3 regions of the Cognatishimia activa genome follow, and region 3 is predicted to be linked to each of the others. Evidence: riboswitches for the same ligand, from Rfam matches in the RefSeq annotation. Region 3 holds a riboswitch; each other region holds the start of a gene.
The links. Region 3 has a riboswitch for cobalamin ahead of HZ995_RS04640 (DUF1636 family protein). Riboswitches for the same ligand answer to the same signal wherever they lie in the genome.

Region 1: linked by a shared signal. The riboswitch ahead of HZ995_RS01185 (DUF1636 family protein) and the one ahead of HZ995_RS04640 (DUF1636 family protein) in region 3 are both predicted to bind cobalamin.
Region 2: linked by a shared signal. The riboswitch ahead of HZ995_RS06005 (energy-coupling factor ABC transporter permease) and the one ahead of HZ995_RS04640 (DUF1636 family protein) in region 3 are both predicted to bind cobalamin.

The regions. Positions count from the first base shown of each region.
Region 1 is NZ_CP060010.1:241,947-251,940, forward strand. It holds gene HZ995_RS01165 (cobyric acid synthase) at 1-1,078, opposite strand, end outside; gene HZ995_RS01170 (Lin0512 family protein) at 1,082-1,426, opposite strand; gene HZ995_RS01175 (Lin0512 family protein) at 1,423-1,770, opposite strand; gene cobO (cob(I)yrinic acid a,c-diamide adenosyltransferase) at 1,770-2,387, opposite strand; cobalamin riboswitch at 2,425-2,634, shown strand; gene HZ995_RS01185 (DUF1636 family protein) at 2,715-3,092, shown strand; gene cobW (cobalamin biosynthesis protein CobW) at 3,098-4,192, shown strand; gene cobN (cobaltochelatase subunit CobN) at 4,195-7,476, shown strand; gene cobG (precorrin-3B synthase) at 7,473-8,603, shown strand; gene HZ995_RS01205 (precorrin-8X methylmutase) at 8,603-9,232, shown strand; gene cobI (precorrin-2 C(20)-methyltransferase) at 9,237-9,962, shown strand; gene cobJ (precorrin-3B C(17)-methyltransferase) at 9,959-9,994, shown strand, end outside.
Region 2 is NZ_CP060010.1:1,237,104-1,247,097, forward strand. It holds gene rpiB (ribose 5-phosphate isomerase B) at 1-400, opposite strand, end outside; gene HZ995_RS05975 (ABC transporter substrate-binding protein) at 523-2,067, opposite strand; gene HZ995_RS05980 (ABC transporter ATP-binding protein) at 2,123-3,775, opposite strand; gene HZ995_RS05985 (ABC transporter permease) at 3,786-4,985, opposite strand; gene HZ995_RS05990 (ABC transporter permease) at 4,982-5,980, opposite strand; gene pip (prolyl aminopeptidase) at 6,177-7,148, opposite strand; gene ubiG (bifunctional 2-polyprenyl-6-hydroxyphenol methylase/3-demethylubiquinol 3-O-methyltransferase UbiG) at 7,198-7,944, shown strand; gene HZ995_RS06005 (energy-coupling factor ABC transporter permease) at 8,013-8,693, opposite strand; cobalamin riboswitch at 8,744-8,893, opposite strand; gene HZ995_RS06010 (hypothetical protein) at 9,018-9,185, opposite strand; gene HZ995_RS06015 (MarR family winged helix-turn-helix transcriptional regulator) at 9,182-9,634, opposite strand; gene HZ995_RS06020 (carbon-nitrogen hydrolase family protein) at 9,615-9,994, opposite strand, start outside.
Region 3 is NZ_CP060010.1:952,158-962,151, forward strand. It holds gene HZ995_RS04620 (NYN domain-containing protein) at 1-193, opposite strand, end outside; gene HZ995_RS04625 (BRO-N domain-containing protein) at 259-726, opposite strand; gene HZ995_RS04630 (AAA family ATPase) at 979-2,199, shown strand; gene HZ995_RS04635 (HNH endonuclease) at 2,192-2,938, shown strand; cobalamin riboswitch at 3,325-3,537, shown strand; gene HZ995_RS04640 (DUF1636 family protein) at 3,643-4,050, shown strand; gene HZ995_RS04645 (ABC transporter ATP-binding protein) at 4,047-4,829, shown strand; gene HZ995_RS04650 (ABC transporter substrate-binding protein) at 4,841-5,776, shown strand; gene HZ995_RS04655 (FecCD family ABC transporter permease) at 5,776-6,825, shown strand; gene HZ995_RS04660 (acyl-CoA synthetase) at 6,903-8,468, shown strand; gene HZ995_RS04665 (hypothetical protein) at 8,468-9,298, shown strand; gene HZ995_RS04670 (formimidoylglutamate deiminase) at 9,295-9,994, opposite strand, start outside.

The sequences.
Region 1 (9,994 bases), 710 kb from region 3:
GGAACCCGAGGCCTTTGGTGTCGCCAGCAGGGCCTTCGATGCCTTCAGGGTCTGAGATCTTGGTGCCAAGCATCTGATATCCGCCGCAAATCCCGAGGACATGGCCACCACGCCGCACATGCGCTTGCAGGTCGATATCCCAACCTTGGGCGCGCAGGAAAGCGAGGTCTCCGATGGTGGATTTGCTGCCGGGGATGATGACGAGTATCGCGTCTGCCGGGATCGGCTGGCCTGCGCGCAGCATGGTGAGGCGAACGCCGGGTTCTTGGGCGAGAGGATCCAGATCGTCGAAATTCGCGATGCGAGAGAGGCCGAGGCAGACGATATGGATGTCGCCTTGGGAGTCGGATCCTTTGAGGTCGAGCGCGTCTTCGGCAGGGAGTTTCCAGGCGTCATAGAAATAAGGAAGCACGCCGAAGCCGGGCCATTTGGTCGTATCTTGGATCAGGTCGTAGCCATCATCAAACAGGCTGGGGTCGCCGCGGAACTTGTTGATCATGAAGCCTTTGACGAGGCTTGCGTCTTCGGGCGAGATCACCGCTTGGGTGCCGACGATCTGCGCTATGACGCCACCGCGGTCGATGTCTCCGGCGAGGATCACGGGCGTATTTGACGCCTGCGCAAAGCCCATATTGGCAATGTCACCTGCTCGTAAATTGACTTCGGCGGGGCTGCCTGCGCCTTCGACGATGACGAGATCGTGCTTCGATTTCAAATGGTTGAAACTCTCGAGCACGGAGACCATCAGTTGCGGTTTCAGCTTGGCATAATCGCGTGCTTTGGCTGTGGTCAGCCGTTTGCCCTGCACCACCACCTGAGCGCCAACGTCGGTTTCCGGCTTTAGCAGGACCGGGTTCATGTGGACCGTCGTGGGCAATTTGCACGCCAAGGCTTGCAAAGCCTGCGCCCGGCCGATTTCGCCGCCATCAGACGTGACGGCCGCATTGTTGGACATGTTCTGCGGCTTGAACGGCGCCACCGAAAGTCCGCGTCGCAAGGCCGCGCGACAGAGACCTGCCACCAGCATCGACTTGCCGACATTGCTGCCGGTGCCCTGAATCATGATGGCTTTGCTCATGGGCTACCCTTGTTTTGGCAGAAAGGCTTCGACCGCAGCGGTGGCGATGACGTTCACGGTGCCGTTGTCGGGGTTGGTCACGTCCATGCCGCCAAAGACAGCTTTTACTGTCGCTTTGCCGCGTGGCAGCACCTCGGCCAGGGCCGCGCAATCCACCTGTTCGGGTTTTTGCACACCGATCGTCACGGAAACGCGCATCTCTTCACTGGGGATGCCGAGCGTGCCGAACATCGGAATGCAGGAATGGCGGATCGCGTCTTCAATCGCGCGTTCTGCTGCCTTGGTATAGTCCTGACGGAAGAGGTTATTGCCCATGCCCATTTCCAGGATAAATCGTTGATCGCTCATGGCTTTACCTCCACATCCATCGCCACAGAGATCGCAACATTGGCGATAACGGTGGGATTGCCTTCGGGGCGCGGTACGTCAAGGCCACCTTTGACGGGGGTCACGGTGACCTGTCCGTAGGGGAAGATCGCGGCGATCTTGGCTTTGTCGATCTGCTCGGGCTGGGCGACCGCGACCTCGACGGTGATCTGCATCTCGGATTTGTCTTTGCCGAAGAGCTCCGCGAGGTTGATCGAATTGTGCCACAGCGCATCTTTGACGGCGCGGGTGGCGGCCTCGGTATAGTCCTGACGGCGCAGAGAGCTACCCATGCCGAATTCGGTGAGGAGACGTTTGAGGGGCATTAAAACTCAACCCCCTTCTGCGCCTTGATCCCGTCGCGGAACGGATGTTTCACTAAGGTCATTTCCGTCACCAGATCAGCCGCCTCTATCAACTCTGGCTTCGCGTTCCGCCCTGTCAGGCAAACATGCGTCATCATTGGTTTCTCGTTCAGCAGAAACTCCACGACCTCATCAATATTCAGATAGTCATTACGCAGCGCGATATTGATCTCGTCCAGCAACACAAAGCGATTGTTCTCATCCCGAATGAGCTGTTTCGCCAGCTCCCAGCCCGCTTCGGCCTTGGCGATATCGCGGTCGCGGTCCTGGGTCTCCCATGTGAACCCTTCACCCGAAACATAGAACTTACATTCATCCTTGAAATGCGTCTCAAGAAAGTCGCGTTCCCCCGTGGCCCAGGCGCCTTTGATGAACTGCACAACGGCTGTCTGCATGCCATGAGAGATACAGCGCATGATCATGCCGAATCCGCTGGAAGACTTGCCCTTACCCGGCCCCGTATGCACCATGATAAGACCTTTTTCTTCGGTCTTATTCTCCATCAAACGGTCCCGCGCGGCCTTGATTTTCTTCATTTTCTCTGTGTGACGTGCAGAGATGTCGGCATCTGTACTCATGGGGTCGTCCTCATAACTTGACTCGGGGGGCGGATAGGCGCATTCCCGTCCTGTTGGTTCCTGTATTTAGTGCAGGTGAAAAGGGAATGCGACATGGATTGCGACGCAATCCAAACCGCAGCCGCCCCCGCGACCGTGAGCGGAGAGGGTTTGGCAAGCCACTGGCGCAAGCTGGGAAGGGCCAAATCCGCCAAGGGAAACCTTGGGATCCGTAAGCCGGGAGACCTGCCAGCACCTGTGACTTTAACCGGACGGGGTGTTCCGGTGTCGGGACTTCGCATGATGCCCGCCCTACTCGCCCTTGTCCCTCCTGAAAGGAGAGACATGATGACTATGGAACCAGTCGAGGTTCTAGTGTGTTCGACCTGCCGTGCGGGCATGCCGACGGATATGGAAGGCCCGCGTCCGGGCGCACAACTGGCTGAGGCTTTGTTGGCCAAAGAGTGGCCTGCACATGTGACCGTAAAAACCACCGAATGCCTGTCCAATTGTGACAGCGGCTGTTCCGTCGCCGTGCGCGGCGGTGCGGATCGTTGGACCTATGTCTATGGCAATTTCACCGGCGCCGAGGATGCGGATCTCGCCCATGAGGGGCTTGTGAAATACGCAAGCACCGAGGACGGCCTTGTCCCCTGGCGCGAACGCCCCATTCACTTTCGTAAAAACTGTATCGCGCGGATCCCACCGCTGCGCCTGCCGGAGTAAGGCTTATGAGCACGCTTGAGAAACTTCCTGTCACTGTGATCACCGGCTTTCTGGGATCGGGCAAGACAACGCTGGTCAGCAAGCTGATGCAGAACCCGCAGGGCAAACGTCTGGCGGTTGTTGTGAATGAATTTGGCGATGTGGGCGTTGATGGCGACATTCTGAAATCCTGCGCCATCCCTGATTGCCCTGCCGAAAACATTATGGAGCTGGCGAACGGCTGTATCTGCTGCACCGTGGCCGATGATTTCATCCCCACAATCGAAGCGCTGATGGCGCTAGAACCCCGCCCCGATCACATCCTGATCGAGACTTCGGGTCTGGCGCTGCCGAAACCTCTGCTGAAGGCCTTTGACTGGCCCGATATCCGCTCCAAAATCACTGTGGATGGCGTGATTGCTCTGGCCGATGCAGAGGCGGTTGCGGATGGGCGTTTTGCGTCGAATGTTGCCGCCGTCGACGCCCAGCGCGAGGCGGATGAAGGTTTGGATCACGAAACTCCGCTGGCCGAAGTCTTTGGCGATCAGATTTCCTGTGCGGACATCATTTTGCTGACCAAACCTGATCTTGCAGGCGAAGACGGTGTCGCCAAGGCGAAGGCTTTGATCGAAGAAAACTCTCCGCGTCCGTTGCCGGTTGTGGAAGTGGCGGAAGGCATGGTCGATCCCCGCGTGATCCTTGGGCTGAATGCGGCAGCCGAGGACGATCTGGACAGCCGTCCAAGCCACCATGAGGATCATCACCATCATCATGACCACGATGACGATGACGATCATGATCACGACCACCATCACCACCATGACCACAGCCATGATGATTTCGACAGCATCGTCGTCGACATCCCCGAACAGATCGACGCCGCAACCTTCGCCGCCAAGGTCGAAGCCATGGCGAAAGAGCAAAACATCCTGCGCGTCAAAGGCTATGCGGCCGTCGAGGGCAAACCCATGCGCCTTCTGGTGCAAGCGGTCGGAGCGCGGGTGCGTCACCAGTTCGACCGCCCTTGGAAACCAGATGAGGCGCGCCAAGGCAAAATGGTCGTCATCGCGGAACATGACAACGTGAACCGCGCAGCCATCGAGGCGGCTTTCGCAAGCTAACCATGCACGTCGTCTTTCGCGAAAGCCACGGGCTCGAGGAAACGGAAACGCCCTTTGACGTCGGACAGACTCCGGCGGATCTGGTGGTATTGTCCTATTCCGACAGTGACCTTGGGGCGTTCGCGGCGGGCTGGCATCGTGGGAAAGATGATCTGCCGTCGCTCAGGCTCGCGAATATCTCGGCGTTGAAACATCCGCTGTCTGTGGACACCTATGTCGAGAACACGCTTGAGGGCGCGAAGGCCGTTTTAGTGCGTTTGATCGGCGGCATCCCCTATTGGTCCTACGGCATCCAGCAATTGCAGGATCTGGCGCGGCGTAAGAGGATTGCCCTGGCCGTGCTGCCTGCGGATGGGCGGCCTGATACGCGGCTGGACGAAGTCTCGACCCTGCCCAAGTCCACGCTGCAACGCCTTGCGCATCTTTGTGACACTGGCGGAGCCGTCGCGGCGCAGGCCGCTTTGGCGCAATTGGCGATTGCGGCGGGGATCTATGCGAAACCTGTGGCCGGATCCAAACAGCTGCCAGACTTTGGCGGCTGGACACCGGAAACCGGAGTCTGTGACGCCCTGCGCACGACAGACAAACCGCTCGTCGCGCTGACCTTCTATCGCAGCTACGTCAGCTCGGCTGATCTGGCCCCGATTGAGGCCATGTTCACCGCCCTCAGAGCGCGCGGTTTTGAGGTGATGGGACTTTTCGCGCCCACGCTCAAACAACCAGAGGCGGCGGCGTGGATTGCGCAGACTTTGCAAGAGCTTGCGCCTGCAGCCGTCGTGAATGCCACAGCCTTTTCCGGCAAAGGCAGCGATGGCACCTCGCCTTTGGATGCCACAGACGCGCCGGTCTTTCAGATCGCTCTGGCGACCTCGCGCAAGAAAGCCTGGGCTGAAAGTGAACGCGGCCTCGCACCAGCAGACCTTGCCATGCACGTGGTTTTGCCAGAGGTCGACGGGCGGCTTTTCGCAGGCGTGGCCTCTTTCAAAGAGCCCGGCAAGAAAGACCCAGACCTGCAATATTCCCGCTTTGGCCACCGCGCCCATGCGGATCGGATCGAGGCCGTGGCCGACAAAGTCGCGGCATGGGTGAAGCTTTCTGAAACGCCAGTGTCCGAAAAACGAGCGGCGGTGGTTTTATCGACTTACCCCGGAGCCGATTGGAATATGGCGCATGCTGTGGGGCTGGATGCTTTAGCGAGTGCTGAGGCCATTGTGGAGGATCTCGCGTCCGAGGGTTTGAGACCCACGGCGGGCGACGCGGGCTGGCTCGGCGCGGCGCTCGGCACTCAGTCCCTGCGTTTCTCGCTGGCAGACTACTCCGAGGCCACAGGCGATCTGCCTCCAGAGCTGCGTGACGATTTAACAAAGGTTTGGGGCGCTCCCGAGACCGATGCTCTGGTCAAAGACGGAGCCTTTGAATTCACAGCAATCCAGAGTGGCAATGTCACAATCGCCCTGCAACCTGAGCGCGGATCCGAAGACGTCCGCGAGGACGAATACCACGACCTCGCCCGCACCCCGCGCCATTCCTATGTGGCCTTTTACCTATGGCTGCGGAAAAGCTTTGGCGCAGATGCGCTCATCCACGTGGGCGCACACGGCACGCTCGAATGGCTGCCCGGCAAATCTGTCGCCTTGTCGAACACTTGCTGGCCCGAAGCACTAACGGGCCATATGCCCGTCATCTATCCGTTCATCGTCAACGACCCCGGCGAAGCCGCCCAAGCCAAACGCCGCATCGGAGCCGTGACCTTGGGCCATGTGCCGCCTCCCCTGAAAGAAAGCGCCGCCCCGCAGAAGTTCGCCCACTTGGAAAGCCTCTTGGATGAGTTCTCCAATGCTGACGGCCTAGACCCGAAACGCAGAGATCGCCTGCAGGACGGCATCCGCGACGAGGCCGAGGCTCTGGGACTAGCCGCGCAACTGGGACTAGACGGCGCCACCTGTCTCGCCGAAGCCATCACCCGCATTGACACTTTGGTCTGTGACATCAAAGAAAGCCAGTTCGGCGACGGGCTGCATGTCTTTGGTCGCGCTCCAGAAGGCCAAGAGGCCTTTGACGCGGCACCTTCTGCGACGTCGGAACGCGCGGCCTTAGCTCGCGCGCTACAAGGCAAACGGATCGAAGCCGGCCCCTCTGGCTCTCCCTACCGAGGCCGTACTGATGTGCTGCCTACAGGGCGCAATCTGTTCACTACGGACCCGCGGTCCGTCCCCACACGCTCAGCCTATGCGCAGGGTGTCAAACTGGCCGAAGAATTGGTCCGCCGCCACCTTCAAGAAGAAGGCGACTACCCCAAAAACCTGATCGTCGACCTCTGGGGCTCGGCCACCATGCGCACGGCGGGCGAAGAATTTGCGATGGCGCTCCATCTCTTGGGCGCGAAGCCCGTGTGGGATGAAGGGTCTGAGCGGGTCTCTGGCGTTGAAATCCTGCCGATCGCCATGCTGGACCGCCCCCGCATCGACGTGACATTGCGCGTCTCGGGCCTGTTCCGCGATGTGTTTCCATCTCTATCCGCGCTCTTTTCTCAAGCCGTACGTGCATTGGCAGCCCGCGAGGAGTCCCGCGACTGGAACCCTTTTGCTGGCGACACCCCTGCTCCGCGCGTCTATGGCCCAGCGCCGGGCAGCTATGGTCTAGGCATGGGCCACTTGACGGACTACGGCACCGAGGGCCGCACGCGCGCTGGCGAGGCTTGGTTGTCGGCCTCCTCTTGGGCCTTGGATCAGGACACACCGCACCAAGACCAATCGGGCATCCGCGACCGCGTGGCCGCAGCGGATAGTTTTGTGCATGCCCAAGACCTGCCCGAAACCGATATCCTCTTGGCCGTCGATTACGCGAGCCATGAAGCAGGCTTCGCCGCGGCGCAATCTATCACCGGCGGAGAGGCAAACCTCTACCACCTCGACAGCACCAACCCCGACCGTCCCCGCGCCCGAGCTTTGGACGAAGAGGTCGCCCGCGTTGTCCATGCTCGCGCGACCAACCCGGAGTGGCTCGCAGGCATGATGCGGCACAGCTTCCGAGGCGGGGCCGAGATCGCGGCAACGCTCGAACATATGGCAGCCTTTGCGCATCTCGCCGACGCGGTGCATCCGCAGCTTTTTGACGCCTACCATGATGCGACCCTTGGGGATGACGCCATCGTGGCCTTCCTGCAAGAGCACAACCCGCAGGCCCTCGAGGCGATACGGGCGCGGTTTGCCGAGCTTTATGAAGCAGGTCTCTGGCAAACCCGCCGCAACTCGATCCTCGCGGATCTGGAGCGCATCGCGTGAGCCGTCCTGTTGCCAAAGGCTGGTGCCCCGGTGCCTATAGGCCGATGATGTCGGGCGACGGGCTTGTGGTGCGGATCCGGCCCGTTTTTGGGCGCATGACGCGCGATCAGGTGATTGGCCTGTGTGACGTGTCACAACGTTTCGGCTCGGGGGTCATCGACCTGACCAGCCGCGCAAATGTGCAGATCCGAGGCGTGTCAGAGCGCGATCACGAAACGCTTTTGGAGGCACTAAACGGTCTAGACCTCTTGCCTGATGATCCAGACCTTGAGGCCCGCCGCAATATTCTGCTGCCCTTTGACTGGCGCGCTGGGGACGCGAGTCATGTGATTGCGCGAAACCTCATGGCCCGCTTGCATGAATTGCCAAACTTGCCCGCCAAGTTCGGAATGGCGATTGACGCAGGTCCCGCCCCCATCTTGACGAAAGCCTCCGCTGACATCCGTGTAGAAGCTGCTGACACGGGCCTCATCCTCCGCGCTGATGGAGCTGCGACTGGCAGGCCTGTTACAGTCGATTCCGCGGTAGATGCTATTATTGACCTCGCGACGTGGTTCGCTGGCCATGCAACGGGCGAAATGCGCCGCATGAAGTCTCTGTTAGCCACTCAAGAGCTCGCTTCAGTTTGGCAGCAAGTCGCGCCACGTGCAACGCGTATCAAAGACACGCCGGGCCCTTACGCCTATGGGCAGATAATGGGCGCTCCCTTTGGTCAGATTGACGCCAACGCCCTTCGCGATCTCATCGAGACCAACGGGGCAACCGCACTGCGCACGACCCCGTGGCGGCTGTTTCTTCTGGAAGACGCAGTGCCCTGCGAGACCACGGATTTCATCACATCCGCTGACGATCCACGCCTGACTGTGGACGCATGCCCGGGGGCTCCGATGTGCCGTTCGGCCTCGGTTCAGACCCGCGACCTCGCCAGCTCACTCGCCGGCATGACCAACAAACGCATCCACATCAGCGGCTGTTCCAAAGGCTGCGCCCGCGCGCGACCCTCTGGCCTGACATTGGTGGGCCGCGACGGCATGTTTGACCTTGTGAAAGACGGCCACGCATGGGATGCCCCGACCTTAACGGGCCTCAGCCCTGACGACCTAAAGACCCGCATCGGAGAGTTTTGATGCCTTACGAATACGAGAAAAACGGCCAAGCCATCTATGACGAAAGCTTTGCCACCATCCGCCGCGAGGCCGCCCTTGATGGCTTTGACAAGGACGAAGAACAGGTCGTCGTGCGCATGATCCACGCCGCTGGCATGGTCGGGCTAGAAAAACACGTCAAATTCACCCCCGGCATGGTCACCGCAGCCCGCACTGCGATGGAAGGTGGCGCGCCGATCTTTTGTGACGCACGCATGGTCTCTGAGGGCGTGACCCGCCCGCGCCTGCCCGCGGACAATGAGGTGATCTGCACCCTGCACGCAGACGGCATCTATGAGCTCGCCAAAGAGATCGGCAACACCCGCTCCGCTGCAGCCCTTGAACATTGGCGCGACCGCTTGGGCGGCGCGATTGTGGCGATTGGCAACGCGCCGACGGCACTCTTCCACCTCCTGAACATGCTTGAAGACCCGACCTGCCCGCGCCCTGCCGCCATCATCGGTTGCCCCGTTGGCTTCATCGGAGCCGCCGAGTCCAAAGACGCGCTTTGGAATGACCAGCCGGTACCCTGCATGATCGTCGAAGGCCGTCTGGGTGGATCCGCCATGACCGTCGCCGCGATCAACGCCATCGCCAGCCGCAAGGAATAGCGCCATGACAGGAACCATCTATGGCATCGGCCTTGGCCCGGGCGATCAGGACTTGATGAGCGTCAAAACCGACCGCCTCTTGCGCAACGCGCGCCATGTGGCCTTCTTCCGCAAAGCGGGTCGCAAAGGCCAAGCGCGCCAGATCGTTGAGGGCATGATCCCCGAAGGCGCAACCGAGTTCCCAATGGAGTATCCGGTCACAACCGAGATTCCTCTGACCGACCCGCGCTACAATGAGATCCTCTCAGCCTTTTACAAAGAGATCACCGACCATCTGATCGCGTTGGCGCAATCGGGCGAAGACGTGGTGGTGCTCTGCGAAGGTGACCCGTTCTTCTATGGCTCCTTCATGCATATCTACACGCGCGTCAAAGACGTGGTCCCTGTCGAGGTCGTGCCTGCGATCACCGGAATGTCCGGCGCTTGGACAGCCACTGGTGCGCCGATCACATGGGGTGACGACGTTCTGACCGTGATCATGGGTACCCATTCCGAGGAAAAACTGGTCGAGCATATCCAGCTGACGGACGCCCTCGTGATCATGAAGATCGGCACGAATTTCGACAAAGTGGTGCGTGCGCTGAAAGCAGGTGGCAAATACGACGACGCCTATCTGGTGCAATTCGCGACCATGCCGAAACAGACGGTCTGCAAACTCTCTGAGATGACGGAAAAGGTCACGCCCTATTTCTCGATCATCATCGTCCATGGTCAGGGTCGCCGCCCATGAGCGGATCTGTCGTGATCGCGGGCCTCGGGCCG
Region 2 (9,994 bases), 280 kb from region 3:
GGCCGCCCTCAAACTCGGTGTCCAGAAACGCATCGACTATTTCCATCGCGAGACCCGCGCCAATCACCCGCGCGCCCATCGACAGCATCTGCGCATTGTTGTGGGCACGGATCATCTTGGCGGAAAACACATCGGAACACACGCCACAGCGGATGCCCTCGACCTTGTTGGCGGACATCATAATCCCCTGCCCCGTGCCGCAGATCAGGATACCCAGATCCGCGTCTCCCTTGGCAATCATCTCTGCAGCTTCGCGGCCATGTTTGGGGTAGTGGGTGCTTTCCGAGGTAATCGGCCCGATATCAATCGCCTCATATCCGCGCTCGGCCACATGGGCGGCAATAGATTTGCGCAGCTCGATATCGGCGTGGTCGCTGGACAGAACGATGCGTTTGGTCATGGCTTTCAGATCCCCAAATCAGAATGTGACCGCCTTTTGTCTGGAAACGCCCGCCCGAGCAATCCCCAAAAGAAAACGCCCCGCAAAATGCGAGGCGTTCCCTGTTTGATATGGCGTAAAGCTTACGCGAACCACCAGCGCTCGATGATACGAGAGCTGTCCATCTGGAACACGTTGCCGATTGTGCCAGAGTTGGTCAGCTTGGTGCTGTGCGCGTCGACGTAGTTTGCGTACATCGGGATCACGGTACCACCTTCTGCGGACATGATCGCCTGCATCTCGTAGTACTGCTCGCGACGCTTGGCCGAGTCGAGTTCCGCACGCGCGGTCAGCAGCAGCTCTTGGAAACGTGCATTTTCCCATGCGGTGTCGTTCCAAGGCACACCGGATTCATATGCGGTGGAGAACATCCAGTCCTCGGTCGCACGACCGGACCAGTAGCAGGCACACCATGGCTTCTTGAGCCAGACGTTGGACCAGTAACCGTCTGCAGGTTCCTGAACCACGTTGATGTCGATGCCCGCTGCTTTCGCGGAGGCTTGATACAGCTGCGCTGCGTCAACCGCACCAGAGAAGGCCGCGTCAGAGGCGGACAGATCTACGGACAGACCGTCCAGACCCGCTTCTTTCAGCAAGGATTTCGCCAGATCCGGATCATAGTCGTTCAGTGGCAGATCCGCTGCGTAGTACTGGTTCGCTGGACCGATCGGAATATCGTTCGCAACCGCACCGTGACCCAGAAGGATCTTGTCGACCATTTCCTGACGGTTGATCGCGTGCTTCAGAGCCTTACGGACCTTCACGTTGTCGAACGGCGACAGGCCGGTCAGCATTGGGAAGGTGAAGTGCTGGTTACCAGTAACCTCGAAGATGTTGATCATCGGGTTCGCTTTGAGCAGCGCTTCGGTTTTGAAGTCCACGCGGTTCACGGCGTCAACCTGACCGGTCATCAGCGCGTTCATACGTGCAGAGGCATCGTTGATCGCGATGATTTCAACAGAGTCAAACCAGCCTTCTTTGCCGTCTTTATAGTGGCCGTCTACACGGCTCAGAACGGTGCGTACGCCTGGGTCAAAGCTCTCGACCTTATAAAGGCCGGTACCGATGCCTTTCGCGATCGCTTCTTCAACCTGACCCGCTGGGAACATACAGATGTGGTAGTCAGACAGCAGGAACGGGAAGTCCGCGTTGCCGGCTGCAAGCGTCAGAGACAGCTCGTGGTCGCTGATCTTGTTCATCTCGGTGATCGCCGAAACGATTGGCTTCGCCGCGGATTTCGCGCCTTCGGCCACGTGCATGTTGAGGGATTCCATAACGTCATCCGCGCCAAACGCTTTGCCGTTGTGGAAGGTTACGCCCTTACGCAGTTTGAAGGTCCAGGTTTTCGCATCTGGAGTCGCTTCCCAGCTTTCTGCCAGTTCGCCGATCAGCTGACCGTCTGCGGCAACCTGTGTCAGGGTGTCAAACACCGCGCCGTGCGCAGTTGTAATCATGTAGCTGTCAGAGTGGGTCCGGCTGTCCCAGCTGTCGGATGTGTTCGCACCCGCCAGACCAAGACGCAGAGTACCACCGCGACTTGGGGCTGCCTTAAGAGGCACGCCGGAAGCCGCCAGAACACCAGCTGCTGCACCGGTCTTTAGAAGGCCGCGTCTGCTTATTTGTGTCATTCTCATTCTCCCAATTGAGGACTATGTCGTGTTTTTGGTTATTATTATTAAGAGGTTACATTTTATTTACGGCAGCATCGCCGATATTGTCGACCCCTCGCTCGTTTAACAGATTTGTCAGCCAATCCGGGTCCATTTCAGGCACCGAGCTGAGCAACAGATCTGTATAGGGATGATGCGGAGGCTTGAACATGTCTTCTTTCAGACCCTGTTCTACCACACGCCCATCCTTCATCACCACAACCTCATCCGCGATCGAACGGACCGTCGCGAGGTCGTGCGTAATAAACATATAGGACAGCCCCAAGGTATCTTGGAGACGTGCCAAAAGTTTTAGGATGCCTTCCGCCACCAATTGGTCCAAGGCCGAGGTGACTTCATCACAAATGATAAACTTTGGCTCAGCGGCCAAAGCGCGGGCAATCCCGATGCGTTGTTTCTGACCGCCAGACAGCTCAGATGGCAGGCGATTCATATATTGGCTGGGCTCAAGCTCGATTTCCTCGAGCAAATGTTCGACTCGGCGGCGTTTTTCGTTGCCTGTCAGGCCCATATAGAATTGTACCGGACGACCGATGAGTTCGCCAATGGTCTTGCGCGGGTTCAGCGCCGTATCGGCCATCTGATAGATCATCTGAGCCTGCCGCAACTGGCCGCGATCACGTTTGCGATAGTCCAGCGGCAGGGCTGTCCCGTCAAATTCGATATGACCCTTGGTCGGTGGCAAAAGCCCTGTGATACAGCGCGCCGTTGTCGACTTGCCAGAGCCCGACTCCCCTACAACCGCGACGGTGCGCGCTTCGTGGATATCAAAGCTGACGTCATGCAGAACCTTGGCGGTGCCATAGGCTGCATCCACACCCTTAACGGAAACCACCGGAGTCGTCCCGGTGTGAACCGCAGGCTGTTGCGGACGCTGGAAGCTGCGAACCGCCCAAAGCGACTTGGTGTAGTCCTCTTGCGGATCAGACAGCATCTTGCGCGTCTCGGCCTCTTCGACCTCATCGCCTTTCAGCATGACTTTCACTTTATCCGCCATCTGCGCCACAACCGCGAGGTCGTGCGTGATATAGATCGCAGCGGTGTCGAATTCCTCAACGATCTCGCGGATCGACGCCAGAACCTCGATCTGCGTGGTCACATCCAGAGCCGTAGTCGGTTCGTCAAAGATGATCAGCTCGGGACGACAAGACATCGCCATCGCGGTCATCGCCCGTTGCAGCTGACCCCCAGACACCTGGTGCGGATAGCGGAAGCCAATTTCGTCCGGGTTCGGCAGACGCAGCTTGCGATAAAGCTCGATCCCATCCGCTTCGCTTTCAGACTTTGACATGACGCCATGCTGAACCGGTGCTTCGGTGTGTTGATCCATCAGGCGATGCGCCGGGTTAAAGCTCGCCGCAGCGGACTGCGCCACATAGGCGATACGCTTGCCAAGCAGGCCGCGCTTGACCGCCGCCGAAGCCGTGACCAGATTGACGCCGTCAAATTCGACTTTGCCGCCCGTGATCTTACAGCCGTCCCGCGTATAGCCCATTGCCGCCAGACCCAGCGTGGATTTGCCCGCACCGGATTCCCCGATCAGACCCATCACCTCACCTTTGCGCAGCTCAAAGCTCGCGCCTTTGATGATCGGATGCCAGACCTCATCAGAGCGGCCATCAATGTAGATATCAGAAACCTTCAGAAGGAGATCTTTTTCAGCCATGTCTATCTCCTTATTCTTTCAGGCCCGAGGATGCGTGCAGCATCCAGTCGACAACGAAGTTAACGGCCACGGTGAGCAAAGCAATCGCTCCGGCTGCCAGCAGCGGCGCTGTCGCCACCTGCGGGGCAAAGGCCGCAAAGTTGATGAATTGTGCAAGGTCACGCACCATTGTGCCCCAGTCGGCGAGCGGAGGTTGGATCCCCACACCCAGGAAAGACAGAGACGCAATCGTGAGGAACACAAAGCAGAAGCGCAGACCGAATTCCGCCAGCAATGGCGCGACGGCGTTCGGCAGGATCTCGCGGAACATCAGATAGCCCAGACCCTCACCGCGCAGCTTGGCCGCTTCGATATAGTCCATAACCACGATGTTCAGACCGACCGCACGGGCCAGACGGAACACGCGGGTTGAGTCAATCACCGCAATGATGATCACCATATAGAAGGTCAGCAGGCCTTTTTCCGACCCCGCCCAAGCGGACGCGATTGTCATCAGCAACAGCGCAAAGATCAGCGACGGGATTGCCATCAGAACATCGACACCGCGAGACAGAAGCTGATCAAGCCAGCCCTGCAAAACAGCTGCGAGGAAACCAAGGCTCGCCCCAATGAAGAACGCCAGACATGTGGTCGCAAATGCGATGCCGACCGTGTTCTGCGCACCGTAGATCAGGCGGCTTAGAATATCCCGACCGATCTGGTCCGTGCCCAGAGGATAGTCCGGATTGCCGCCCATCGCTGGATTGCCACCTGGCACCACATTCGCAGCGCCTAGAATTTCTTCCTGACCATAGGGCGCGATGGCACCCGCAAAGATCGCCACGAAGGCATAGATCAGGATCATCATGACGCCAAAGCTGGCCGTCAAAGGCATGCTGCGGAACACTTTCCGCGACCCCGCGGTACCGACCGTGCGGCCCAGAAGACGGAAAAGCCAAGCCGCGATACCAAAGAGGATGAAGCCATCTACTGCCACTCGGAAGAAGAAGTATTTATTGGCAATCGCCGGATCCGCCGTACGCGCCAGATAATATGTCCACACGGCCCAAACCAAGCAGACCGCACCCAGAACATAGCCAAAAGCAACTCCCGTCGGCATATCGCGGAAGAACGGAGCATTCGACGTCGCCTTCTGCCCAACAAAGCGGAACACCCAGCCAGCGGCCCAAAGACCCACGAAAAAGAGAATAATTTGGATCCAGATATTCATTTCGGATGCCTCAGACGTGGGTTGGAGATGATCGACAGAATATCCGCCGTCAGGTTCAGAAGGATGTAGGCCGTCGCAAAGATCAGACAGCATGCCTGCACAACCGGAATGTCGCGGATCTTCACACTATCCACAAAGAGCTGCCCGATGCCCGGATAGACAAAGACCACCTCGACGACCACAACGCCGGTGATCAGATAGGCGAGGTTTAGCGCGATGACGTTAATGATCGGAGCCAGCGCATTCGGCAGCGCGTGTTTCACGATCACCCGCGCCGGAGACATGCCCTTGAGACGCGCCATCTCGATGTAAGGCGACGCCAAGAGGTTAATAATCGCCGCCCGCGTCATCCGCATCATATGCGCTGTCACCACCAAGGTCAGCGTCAGCGCCGGCAGCAGCGTTTTTTCCAACCGATCCGAAAACGCCATATCCGCGTAAATGTTAGACAGCGACGGCAGGATCGGGTTCAAAACCGCCAGGAACAGGATCAGCACATAGGCCAGAAAGAACTCTGGCGAAGAAATCGAGCTGAGGGTGAAGATATTGGCGCCTCGGTCAAACAGTGAGTTCCGATAAAGCGCTGCCAAAAGACCCAAGATGATGGAAAACGGCACCGCGATCATTGCGGTCACGCCGGCCAGGAACATCGTATTGGCAAAACGTGGGGCCACCTGAGCCGCCACCGATCCAAGTCCGCTTCCGGTGTCAGACCCCGCAAAGCTCGCAAAGTTCGCTTGGGCAAAGCTATTGCCAAGATCACCCTGCACCGCCCCGCCGAGCCATTCAAAATAGCGCGTCACCGGAGGCTTATCGAGCCCAAGATCCTGACGGATTGCCGCGACCGCTTCGGGCGTCGCCCCCTGGCCCAAGATGGCCTGCGCAAAGTCTCCGGGCAGCATATTGACCGCTGCAAAGATGACGATGGACACAACAAACAGCGTAAGCACACCAAGGGCTAAACGCTGTGCGATAATTCGTAAAATAGAGGCCAATGGTCCTCACCTGGTTGGGTCTTGTTTTTTGTTAAGAACCATCGTGAGTTGAGGATGTCTGGCTGTAAAGCGTGTAAATATGAAATCAGAGAAGATCTTGTGTGTTGACCACTTTTTAACCGCAACAGCTTGCTTCGCTTGTACAATTTAGACAAATTCGCCTAATTTTTGGACATATACATTGCTAAATCTGGACTTATGTCCGGGCAAGGGAATCCATAGTTCTGACCAATTCCGCACTGATGCCAGGTTCCGACAGCGCATGGCCTGCATCGCGGATAATGCTAAGATGCGCGCCGGGCCAAAGATCTGCGATTTTCTGCGCCGTATGTGGCGGGCAGATCATGTCATAGCGCCCCTGAACGATATAGCCGGGGATATGTGCGATACGATCCATGTTTTCAAAGATCTGTCCGTCTTGTTCGAGAAAACCAGCGTTTATGAAATAGTGGTTCTCAAGACGCGAGAAAGCATGCGCATATTCTGCCGGAGGCGTTGCTGTGCTGCCATCCGAATAAACCGACGCCAAAGCATTTTCCCAAGCGGCCCAAGCACGTGCATAAGCAACCTCGGTGGTACGATTTCCGCTAAACAATCGCTTGTGATAGGCGGCAATCATGTCGACCCGCTCGTCTTCTGGAATCATATTCGCAAATTTCGTCCAGGTTTCCGGGAAAAACTGCGCGGCCCCTCCGCCATAGAACCAATCTAGTTCAGCGCGGGTCATCGCGAACACACCGCGTAGAACAAGCGCCGTCGGCCGGTCTGGATGCGCTTGGGCATAAAGCAAAGCAAGCGTTGCCCCCCAGCTTCCGCCAAACACCACCCATTTCTCAATACCCAGCGCGGCACGGATCCGTTCGATATCCGCGATCAAATGCCAAGTCGTGTTGTTCTCGATCGAAGCTTGGGGTTTTGACCGCCCACAGCCTCGCTGATCAAACAGCACCACGCGATAGACCTCGGGATCGAAATAGCGCCGCATCGTCGGGCTGCATCCGCCGCCGGGGCCTCCGTGAAACACCACAACAGGTGTGCCATTTGGGTTGCCAGATTGCTCGACATAGATCTGATGACCATCGCCCATATCCATCATGCGCTGATCGAAAGGCTCGATCAGCGGGTAAAGGAAAGAAACTGCGCGCTTTTGACCTGAATGTTTGTCCATATTGACACTATATAGTAACCCGCGCCCAAAAGATCATATGGAGATCAGAATGCAACCCGAGTTGAACACCGTCGACCCAGCGGAAGTCGCCAAATTTGAAGCCATGGCCGCGGAATGGTGGGACCCCAAGGGCAAGTTCAAACCGCTGCATATGCTGAATCCCTGCCGTCTGGATTATATCACATCGCAAATCGCCGCGGAGTATGGTCGCGACTTGGGAACCGAGCGCCCGTTCGAAGGCCTCACGATCCTCGACATCGGTTGCGGCGGAGGTCTGCTCAGCGAACCCATGGCCCGCCTTGGTGCCACCGTCGTCGGCGCAGATGCCGCCGAGCGCAACATTCCCGTCGCCAAGGTACATGCCGAGCAGTCCGGCCTGACCATCGACTACCGTCACACAACCGCCGAAGCCATCGCCGAAGCGGGCGAGCGCTTTGACATCGTTTTGAACATGGAAGTCGTCGAGCATGTGGCCGACCCGCAGGAATTCCTGACCTGCTGTCAGACCCTGTTGAAACCAGGTGGGATCATGATTTGCTCCACTCTGAACCGCAATCCCAAGAGCTTTGTCATGGGCATCATTGGCGCGGAATATGTCATGCGCTGGTTGCCCAAGGGCACACATGAATGGAGCAAGTTCATCACGCCGGATGAACTCTATGACTTTCTGGAAAAAGGCGGGCTGACGCCTGTGGATCGCAAGGGCTTTGTGTTCAATCCGATCACCTGGGGCTGGTCGATCTCTGATCGAGATCTCAGTGTGAACTACGTGACTACAAGCCAGAAACCGGCTTAGGGATCTGTTGGCGAGACCGATCCGAACTGTTTGGCCCAGCGCAACACAACTGCGATGGGCCTTTTTTGTTAAGAATTTGCGAGGTGCAAACGGCGCGAGAAAATGCCTCGTTCTGAAAGACCTTTTAGGTTTTTACCAATGGCCAGTGCGCCCAAATCAATCACAGGCTCGATCAGGATGACGGATAGATAGGCCAGACCAAAGCTTGTCACGGCACCAAAGTTTTCCGCGCCAAACCCCTGCCCGTAAAAGGCCCAAAACGCGACCCAGGCGACGACACCGCCCTGATAAACAGCCGACATTTTCAGGACGTCCACGTAGCGCAGGTCAAAATAGGCCGTCGACGCAGGCACAATGCGTTTTGCCAAAGCATCCACCGCAAACAAAGGAAACAACAGCGTCGAGACATTGACGAAATACATCGGCACATCACTTGGCGCAAAGAAAAGCCCCTGAACAGCCAAGCCGCCCGCAAGACCAATCGCAGCAGGCGCAGCCCCCAAGAGCAAAAACAGCGTCGTGCCCAAAATGAAATGTACTTCAGAAATACCAACCGCGAAATGTGGCATCAGCTCAAAGAAAACAAAAACTCCGGCGACAGCAAGAACGCTGCGCAGACCAAAGGACACAACAGAGTGGTCTTTCAGATCATCGGCCAGAAGTTTCAGGCTATAGCCCGCCGCAGCGGCAGCCGTGCCTTGGGCCAGGATCATTTTGGCGCCATCAACAACGCCCGGTTCAATATGCATAATATGCTCCTATAGCGTCCACCCGACGCCGGTTTTGGCCGAGACTATTCGGCAGTTACGGGGCGACGGCTGGTATCCTGACTTGCTGCTCAGATCCGAAGGGCTCTGCAAGGCTTACAGTTGCGGGGGCAGTCCAAGATTCTCACTTGGTTCCCAATTAAGGCCTCCTTTCGAAGACCGCCATCTATGACTGTTTTAGGGAAGTTACGCGGTTTGGATGCATCAATTGCGACGCTTTTCAACAGATATGCGCAAATCTTTAAGCAGAAAAAAATTAATATTTATTAATGCCTTAAGGCGTGAAATCCCGAAAACGCTCCGCGATCACTCCACCTCACAACTGCCCGTGTCTGAATTCAACCGCCCACCCTGCTCGACGCAGGCGTCTACAGCGGCAGTGTGCTGAATTGTCGGGATCGTATAGACAAGAATAAAGACCACCGCGGCCCCAACCGCGACCAGGTTCATCGATTTCTTACGTGAGGGAGTCACCCGTTTTCCTCGAGTTTGACGCGCAATTCGCGCAGGATCGGTAGAGCGGAACGCACGCGGTGTTCTCCGATGTCTTTGACCACTTCGGAAATGATCGGCGCGATATTCGCGAGCGCTGCGTCCCGCGCGCGCCGTCCCGCCGGGCTGATCGTCACCAGTTTGCGCCGCGCATCGTCCCAATCGGGCCTGATATGTACATTGCCCGCCGCCTCAAGCTTCGCGAGCGTATTGGTCATCGCTCCGCGCGTCACATGGAAACTTTTCGCCAGTTGCGCCGGAGTCCGCTCGCTGCCCGAATGCGCCAGATGGTTCAACACAGAAAAATGCGACAGCTCCATACCCTTAGGCAGCGCCTTAGACAGACGGTTGCGCGCCAATTGGTCGGCCATCAGGATCTCGCTGAATAGCGAAACCGCCAGCGCGTCGGTGTCATTCTGCGATTGGGCCATCGAACTCTGTCTCATGGGTCAGCGAAGGCACGCGGCGCCGCGCCTCGGATACTTGGTTGCGGTCAAGTTCCACATATAGGGTCACCGGATCAACCCCTGCCTCGGCCACAATCTCTCCCCAAGGTGAAATAGCCAGAGAATGCCCATAGGTCTTGCGCTTTGGCGCGTTTTCTCCGCATTGCCCGGGCGCGAGGATCCAGCATCCGGTTTCAATTGCACGCGCCCGAAGCAAGGCATGCCAATGCGCAGCCCCAGTCACCTGCGAGAATGCGGCTGGAACGGTGATCACCTCAGCACCCGCTTTCGCCAAACGATTGAAAAGATGCGGAAACCGGAGGTCATAACAGATGGTCAGGCCGA
Region 3 (9,994 bases):
GCAGGTCTACCACCCAATCGGGTAATTCTTCATCATCTTTTCGTGCATAGTAGACGTAGCTTCTGGCATATTCGCGAAAGAGGTTGTTAATGCGAATTTTCGGTATGCAACTCTCGGGGACACCCGCCTGGCTTAGCTTATCACAAAGCGCCCTATAGATGTTGTCGGCGTCGATAAAAGCAAAGCCAGTCATCTAATTTCCTGAATTAAATTTAAAACCATCTTGCACTGAAACCGAAGCTTATACCAGTCGATAACCTAAATTCGCCCCTGCATGATCTCCATGGCTTTGTCGGCGAACTCCACCACTTTGAAGACAAACTCATCCTCAGACATCTCACCGGAGGCCAGCTTCTCCTCACCTTCTACGTAAGCCCCATCCTTTCGGATCGCAGGGAGGACCACCTTGGTCACCCAGTCTTGGAACTGAGCGGCTTCAGGTTTGTTGGACCGCATGATCAGCTTGTAGAGGCCGGACTCTGAAATGAAGAGATACGAGGGAGCGCGACTACCTTCGAAAAACAGAGGTAGTTCGTTGCGAGTTGCTTTGAACTTCTCATCCTTCGGTAGTGAAACGGTCCATCGGGAGGGGCCAGACCGTAAACTGAGGTCCAGCGCTTGGCACACCTCCTTGGCGATAAACCAAGGCTCACCTTCACGGTCCCATACAGTGAATTTAAGGTTGCCCAGTTGAGGCGCTTCGAAGGTTCTCAGTTGGTCAGTCATCAGATCGCCTCCTCACACTTAGGGGAAAAAATTTAAGCGTGTGACACAGCGACTGGTTAACTGTGTAGGTCAGGAATTAATGGCGGCAATATTTGGACGTGCCGTTGGACAGTCGCTTGTCAATGGCGAACTCTAGGTTGGATATGCAACACAGGTGTTTTGGTCCGCCAATTTTGCTTACTGGTTGCCAATCAATTCTTTTGATCACAATAATAGGATTATTAAAATTTAGTAAAATAGCGGGAAGTGATTTTGAATAGTCCAGCTTTGAGAATAAACGAACTTCATCTGTCAAATATTGGCCCTTTTCCTTCGTTGGATATGAATTTCGGAGATCAAGCTGGGATTCATTTAATTTGTGGAGAAAATGGAGTTGGCAAAACTACGATCCTGGAAGCCATTACAGCTTCATGGAGCCGTGGTGAACATCATCGAATAAAAAGACGCCAAGCTGCTGAGAGTGGCTCGGTTGCGCTTAAGTACAAGACGTTAGGTTCCGGAAATGAGCTCAGGAACGACTTTAATGAAATGAGTCCAGAGAAAGGTGAGTTCACTAGGGCTAATTTGCCAGAAGCTGTGAATTTAATCCATGTCAGGGCCTCTAGAGACCTCAAGTATTTTGTTCAAAATGCCATTTCGCGCGACCCTAAATTTGATCTCCAGCAAATCAATCAGAAAGTCGCCGCTGATCTCAGTGCCAACGAGATTAAGTCTTGGCTCACCAATAGATATTTGCTGTCTCCGCACGCGGAGAAAAGTAGCTGGACGCCTCATATGACTGAAAATCTTGCCACTGCCACTTGGCTTTTTTCAGTCCTTGACGAAGATATTTCACTTGCAGAAGTCGATGTTACTACGTTCGACATACTTGTCTCAACGCCCAACGGCACTATCCCTTTTGAGCTAATGTCATCCGGTTTTCGGTCAACCTACTTTTTGCTTCTAAGCATTATTAAGGAAATTGAGTTCCGCAGGTTAGATGTGTCCGCCAAGCAGTTTTCTGGTGTTATCTTGGTTGATGAGATTGATCTTCACCTTCATCCAACTTGGCAGCAACAGATCGGGCGTATTCTCACAACCGCTTTTCCAATGGCGCAAATCATTGCAACCACACACAGCCCTCACGTTGTGCAGGCCGCTCACGCAAACGACGTAATTTCGCTTAGGCGTGACCGAATGGGCAATGTTGAATGCAAGAACACTTTGACAGGGAAGTACGGATTTGCGGGTTGGACGATAGAGGAAATTCTTGAAGAAGTTATGGGAGTCGAAAACACACGAACCAAAACTTTCCGCGATGCTATGCGGAAATTCGACTTCGCCTTGGATGCGGAAGATTCTCAACGAGGAAATGAAGCATTGGCCGAACTAGAGAAAATGCTCCATCCAAATAACCCATTATTAAAGCTTATTAAAATTCAATCTGCACCATTTGCATATGACGATAGGGCCGAAGAGGCTAAAGATGATTAAACTCACAAGAGCGCAAAAACCTGATTTTCTAGACGAAGAAACCGTTCAAGAATTAACAGATAAATATGCCGAGACTAGGCAGTCTGTTTGGAACAAGAAACAAATTAAAGCACCTCTACTCGCAAGCTCCTCTGACAAGTGCGCCTATTGCGAAGTCAATATTGCCGAAGAGTCTAAATATATGGAAGTCGAGCATTTTCGACACAAAGACGAATTTCCGGAAATGGTCGTCGAGTGGGAGAACCTCCTGCCTTCTTGTAAAAGATGCAACGGGAGGAAAGGCACCTACAATGTTGAAACTGATGGTATGATCTTAAACCCGTATGACGCGGACCCATCAGCGCATATGTTCTTTAAAGACTACCGGCTAAGGTGGCGAACCGAGTTGGGACGGAGGACGATTATCGATGCTCTTTACCTAAACGATTCCCAAAAGCTGGTGGGCGTTCGCCTGAAAGTGGGAGAAGCAATCTGCGAAGCTCTCGAGGGCCTCCGCGCTGACCTGGAGGAATACCAACAGGGCAATCAAACCGCTCGCAAATGGGCAAAAATCAAGCGCGGCGTAGAGCGGCTGCTTCGTGAGGCACAGCCAAGTGCCGCCTTTAGCGCGGTTGCAGCGACTGTACTGTTAAGCGACCCCGATTACGTGTGGATTCGCGACACTCTGGAGGCCTACGATGAATGGGCGGACCTTGAAGAACTTGAAGAAAACGCTCGCACCCTTATGCTGGATTTTTAGATGGGAACGAAACAAGAGATTTAATCAGTTAAAGCTTGCTTAGTGCTACATTTGAGTGCAACAGTGAACACAGTAGAGTGCCTGTAACATACTGTATTTTAATAACTTTAACAGCCAATACGCGTCCCCCCTAGGCTCCACCAAATCTTTCAACTCGATTTGAGTTGTTCCCAGATTGGCAAAAGCGTCAACGCGTGCCTTTCGCACTTGGGTTCATTGACTTCGAATTCGACGACCTCCGACCCATTTATGTTGGTGGGCTAATACCCCCGATCAGGTCTGCAGAATGCTGTATTGACACAGCAGCAAGTCCACTCAAACTTGCACAAACTAGATCGCAAACTTGCGCTCAAGCAATTGCCGACTTGACAGACTCAACAAGGACAGGCACGTCGGTTTGTGATGGTTCTCGACGTGCCAAGGCACATAGGGATGAAAAGGGAACGCTGTGCGGCGCGATAAATGTGCCAATTCAGCGACTGCCCCCGCAACTGTGAACGGTAAGCGCTCTGTCAAACCACTGGCCCTCATTCGGGCTGGGAAGGGACAGACCGATACAAGCCGTAAGTCAGGAGACCTGCCATCGAGCGTGTAACTTAACCCGGGCGGGGTGGCTCGGAAGGTAGCTAATATGACTTATTTTTCGGCCGTAGCCGTTCAAAAATCTGGCTCCTTTTTCGCCTCGCACATGCGCGGAGGGCGACATGGGCAAAACGACGTCTCATAGAATAACAGTTTGCACGAGCTGCAAGCACAAGGGCACGAGCTGTAAGCCGGGCTTTGACCTCATCAAGAAACTACGCAGCGCCATCGAGATGGCAGGTGATGCGATTCCCGAGGATTTTGAAATCTCTGGGGTCGCCTGCATGGCAGGGTGCGACCGGCCCTGCACCGTGGCGTACTATGGTTCGCAAAAGGCGACCTACCTGTTCGGCGATATTGACCCGGACACCGACATTCAGGACCTGGTCGAATTCGCTCAGCAATACGCCTATCTCCACGACGGCTGGTGTTCTTCGGTCGATCGTCCCGGCAAACTGCGCAAGTCGACGCTCGCGCGGGTACCTTCGAGCATGATCGCGCTGGAACCTACAGAGGAGTTTGCGCATTGAGCCACGCGAAACTCACAGTCGAGAACCTCAGCTGGCGCCCTTCGCGGAAAGCGCCGTTTATTCTGCATTCCACCAGTTTTACGCTGGACTGCGGTCGTATCCTTGGCGTGGTCGGAGCCAATGGCGCGGGTAAATCCACACTGCTGCGGTCCTTGTATCGCTATCAGGCCCCAACGACGGGAACGATCAAAGTTGACGACCAAGACATCTGGGCCATCGCGCCAAGGTCCGCGGCACGCATTGTCGCCGCTGTCTTGCAGGAACAACCCAACGACTTTGCTCTGACCGTCCGAGACATCGTGACCCTCGGCCGCCTACCCCATCGTTTGGGATTTTCCTCGCCGGGCCAGAATTGTGCGCAGATCATCGACAGGGTTCTGGAACAGGCAGACCTGTCACAGCTCGCGGATCGCCAGCTTGGCACCCTGTCTGGCGGAGAGCGCCAGCGCGTTATGATGGCGCGTGCTCTCGCGCAAGAGCCGCGCTTGTTGGTTCTGGACGAACCCACGAACCACCTCGACATCCAACACCAGCTCGAGCTTCTGCAGCTGGTGAAAGATATGGACGTGACGGTCGTCGTCTCTTTGCATGACCTCAATGTAGCCGCAGCCTATTGCGACGATATTCTGGTTATGGAACACGGCCACACAATCGCATTCGGACCTCCTGAAGAGGTTCTGACAGAAACTCTGGTCTCTGGCGCATTCAGCGTGACTGCTCAGCTTGAAAAGCTCAGCAAGAGCCAGAACAACCACTTCTCTTTCCAATTGAATTCATGAAAGGTTCCCCAATGAAACTCCTCCCACTCGCAATGGGGCTGTCTTGCGTTGCATCCATGACGCTTGCTGAGACTACAGTGCAAAGCTGTAACCGCGAGGTAACTTTTGACGGCGTGCCGCAGGCCGCGATCTCGAACGACGTCAACCTGACTGAAATGATGCTGGTGCTGGGACTGGCGGACAAAATGGTTGGCTACACAGGCATATCTGGCTGGAAAACGCTGGACGAAGAGATGCGCGCGGGCGTTGAAGAACTGCCAGAGCTTTCGGCCAAATACCCAACCAAAGAAGTGCTGATCGGCGCGGATGCGGATTTCTTCTTTGCGGGCTGGAACTATGGCATGAAGGTCGGCGGCGAAGTCACGCCAGAGACCCTCGCGCCCTTTGGCATCGACGTCTATGAGCTGACCGAAAGCTGCATTCACATCAGTGAAAAAGGCAAAGCCAGCATGGATGACATGTACAATGACATCCTGAACCTCGGCGCGATCTTTGACGTCAAAGACAAAGCCAACGCGCTGGTAGACGGCTATAAAGCAGAGCTGGCCAATTTCACCGGATCTCTGGAAACCGCAGACGAGCCTCTGCGCGTGTTCGTCTATGACTCTGGCGAAGACACCCCCTTCACCGCAGGTCTGTACGCGATGCCAACCGCGCTGATCGAAGCAGCAGGCGGCACCAACATCATGAACGACTTCGAGAAAAGCTGGGGCACCGTCACGTGGGAAGCCGTGGTCGAGCGTAACCCTGAGGTCGTGGTGATCGTGAACTACGGCAATGTGACCGCCGCAGAAAAGCGCGCCTTCATGATGAACAACCCTGCTTTTGCAGATCTGGACGCCGTCAAAAACGACCGTTTCGTGACTCTGGAATATGTTGAAGCGACCCCAGGTCCACGCAACATCAACGCAGTCAAGAAACTGGCCGACGGATTCTGGAGCAACTAATGGTCCGCACCGAAGCCAGCAAAGCCCGCCCGTTTAAATGGGCAGGCTCTTTGTCTCGCAACATTGTGCTTGCGGCGATTTTGCTGCTGGCTTCGGTCACCGTAGCTGTCAGCGTGGGCGCAGTTCCTGTGCCCGCGAGCACCGTCTGGGGCGTGGTGCTGAACAAGTTTTCCCCTGATTTGATTGAAGCAACCTGGTCCAAAGGCCGTACCGCGATCGTCTGGGACATCCGTTTCCCGCGCGCGTTGCTGGCGTTAATGGTTGGCGCTGGTTTGGCCGCCGTAGGAGCGTCGCTGCAAGCGGTGACACGCAACCCACTGGCCGATCCGCATCTGCTAGGAATCTCCTCAGGCGGCGCTTTTGGAGCGATTCTTGCATTGCTGCACACGGGGCTTTTTCTTGGCCTTCTGACCGTGCCTCTGTTGGCCTTCGCAGGCGCATTGGTGGCAACCCTCTTGGTGCTTGCGGTGTCCAGTTTTGCGTCGGCCACAAGCGCTGACCGCCTCGTCCTGACGGGCGTTGCGATTTCCTTCATCATTATGGCCTGCGCCAATATTCTGATTTTTCTGGGCGATCCGCGCGCAACCCATACTGTCGTCTTTTGGATGCTCGGAGGCCTCGGCCTCGCGCAATGGTCCCACCTCATCTATCCGCTGATCATTCTGCTCCCTTGTCTGGGTTGGCTCTATGTCCGATCCGCTGACTTGAACGCCATGACCATTGGCGACGAAACAGCCGCCACGCTTGGCCTAAACGTCGTGCGGTTTCGCCTGTCGGTCTTTGTGATTGGCGCACTGATCACTGGGGTCATGGTCGCCTTTTCAGGTATGATCGGCTTTGTCGGCTTGATGATGCCCCATATCGCACGGCTTTTGGTCGGTGGCGACTATCAGAAACTCATCCCCGTTTCAGCTTTGCTCGGCGCGGTTTTCGTTTTGTGGGCCGACATCGCCGCCCGCACGATCATGGCACCCGAAGACATGCCCATCGGCATCGTAACAGGCCTTATTGGCGGGTGTTTCTTTGTCTGGTTGCTGAGCAGACGCTAGGTGCAATCAGATCTCTGGCCCGCGATGGATTTCAGATATAGCCTAGACCCAGCTTAGCAGTTGCAAAGGGCCAGCACATGACGATCCCGCCATTTTCCACTCGGACGATGAACCTGGCCCATTTCCCCGAACAACAGGCCCGTCGCCTTAAAGACCTGCCTGCAGTGATCTGGGGAGACAAGGTATGGAACTGGGCCGAGTTTGATGTGCGCGTCAAGGCAATGGCCGCTGTTTTCGCAGATCACGGCGTCTCTAAAGGAGACCGGGTTCTGGTGCAGTCGCGCAATTGCAACCAGATGATCGAAAGCATGTACGCCTGCTTTCGCGTAGGTGCGGCCTGGGTGCCCGCGAATTTTCGCGGCGCACCGGATGATCTGGCGTGGATGGCCGAGCTGTCAGGGGCCAAGCTCCTTTTGTGCGACGCAACCTTTCCCGAGCACGCGAAAGTCAAAGGCCCCGAAACCGTCATCGCAATCGGTGATGCGGATTTCGCCCCGAGCATTGATGTCTTGATGTGCGAGGTCACATCTACGCCACCTCTGGCCGTGGTTGACCGCGACGATCTGGCTTGGCTGTTTTTTACATCCGGCACGTCTGGCCGCCCCAAAGCCGCGATGCTTACCCATGGACAGTTGGGGTTCGTGATCAACAATCACCTCTGCGATCTGGTTCCCGGTGCTACAAAGGCGGACGCCTCCTTGGTGGTCGCGCCTTTGTCACATGGCGCGGGCATGCATCATCTGATGATCGCGGCCAAAGGCGCGCCGACGATCCTCACCACCTCGCGACAGTTTGACACCGAGGAAATCTGGCGTCTGGTTGAGACATATGGCGTCACCAATATGTTCACGGTCCCCACCATACTTAAGCGTATGGTCGAGGCGCCCGCAGTCGCGAAGTTTAACTACAGCACGCTCAAGCATGTGATCTATGCCGGCGCGCCTATGTATCGGGCCGATCAGATCCGCGCACTGGAAACTCTGGGGCCGGTGATCGTCCAATACTTCGGTCTCGGAGAGGTCACGGGCGCGATTACCGTCTTTCCAACCGAGGACCACAGCACCACCGATCACAGCCGCGACGGCACCTGCGGCTATCCACGCACCGGCATGCAGGTCGAAATCCAAGCCGACGACGGCACCCACTGCGCGCCGAATGTCACCGGTGAAATCTGCGTCACCGGCCCTGCGGTCTTTGCGGGCTATTGGCAAAACCCGAAAGCCAATGCCGAGAGTTTCCGCAATGGCATGTTCCGCACCGGCGACCTTGGGCATATGGACCCCGACGGCTATGTCTATATCACCGGGCGGGCGTCAGACATGTATATCTCGGGCGGCTCCAACATCTATCCGCGCGAAATCGAAGAGAAGTTGTTGACCCATCCGTCGGTCTCAGAGGTGGCGATCTTTGGCATTCCTGATGAAACCTGGGGAGAGATCGGCGTTGCGGTCGTAGCGCTGGACGCTGGTGAAGATGTTGAAACAGCCGAACTGGAGGCCTTTCTTAAGGACAAAATCGCGTCCTACAAGATGCCCCGTCAGTTCCATATCTGGGACGAGATCCCGAAGTCAGGCTATGGGAAAATGGCCAAACGTCTCGTGCGCGCGGAACTGGAACGGCGTCAATCAGAGGGCTTAACCTGATGCGAACGATCAAACATCCGGGGCCGATCATAGTTGAACGTCAACAGGTCGTGGCCGGCGAGGGCCGCCCCATCTCTGTGACCCTCGCGGCGCGTATCCCACTGGAAACCGCAGTCGCCGAAGCCCTGAAAGATCAAGAGGTCGACAGTGCCTGGCTCACTCTTTCCGGGGCTCCGTTTGAGAGTCTGAACTACGTGATCCCTGACCACGCGCCGGACGACCAGCATGTGGCGTGGTACTCCAAAACCCACAGCCTTGAGAACGGTCTGATCACGCGTCTTGGCATGATCGTTGGGCAGCACGAAGGTCAGAGCTTTCTGCACGGCCACGGGCTATGGGGCGATGCGGCAATCGAGGACGCCTTCGGCCATATCCTCGCGCCCACCAGCGTTTTGTCTGAACCCGTTGTGGCAAAAGGCATCGGCTTGATCGGGGCTCAATTTGATCGACAACCCGATCCTGAGACGAATTTTGACCTCTTCTCTGTGAAGGACTTGGATGCGCGGGACCAAGGCTATGCCGCGCTAAGATTAGCGCCGAACCAAGACGTCACAATCGCGCTGGAAACTGCCGTGCACAACCTCGGATGGGGCTCTGCCGAAGTTGTGGGATTGGGCAGCCTGATCGGCGCCGTGTTTGAGGACGGCTCTGTTTTGGACAGCCATGCCACCGAGTTTCTGATCACAGACGCGCGCGTTGGTCCCGACGCACCAACGCCGGAAATCGTGATCGTAGGGATTGACGGCAGCAAGATCATGAGTGGCCGACTTGTCCGCGGCGAAAACGCAATTTTAGTGACTGCTGAACTGGTTTTGCGCCGCACCAGCTAGAGGGCGGAGACCAAGTCCGACATTGCAGATCGATAGCGCGAAAGGATTGCCTCTCGATGCGCATGCTGGCCGTCTTTCACCATATGTCGGCCCGCTGACCAGCAATCGGTGACAAGGTCATTACCTCCCGCAAAACAAAACCCATCAAGGAGTTGATCTGGCTTTAGGGCGCAAAGAGACGGATGATCTTGATCAAGCGCCACGAGGTCCGCCCAAAGCCCGACCTTGATCTCTCCGGACGCGCGCGCAAGGGCCTGTGCGCCGCCCTGTGCCGCCCATTTATACAAGGCTTGGCCGACCGATCCGCTCCCCTTGATCATGAGATTGCGTTGCATGTCCCGCAGCCGTTGCGAATACTCCAGCGTTCGCAATTCTTCGGCCACGGAGATCCGCACGTTTGAATCCGAGCCTATGCCAAAAGCTCCGCCGTGCTCGAGAAACCTGGGCCCGTTAAAGGCTCCGTCTCCTAGGTTGGCTTCGGTGATCGGGCAGAGACCCGCGACCGCGCCACTTTCGGCAAGCGCGGCGGTTTCAGCATCGCTCATATGCGTTGCATGAACGAGGCACCACCGCGCGTCGACCTCCACGTGATCAAGCAGCCATTCCACGGGGCGCGCACCTAGCTTGGCCTGCACCTCGGCGACTTCGCGCATTTGTTCTGCGATATGGATGTGGACGGGGCCGCTGGGTCTGGCC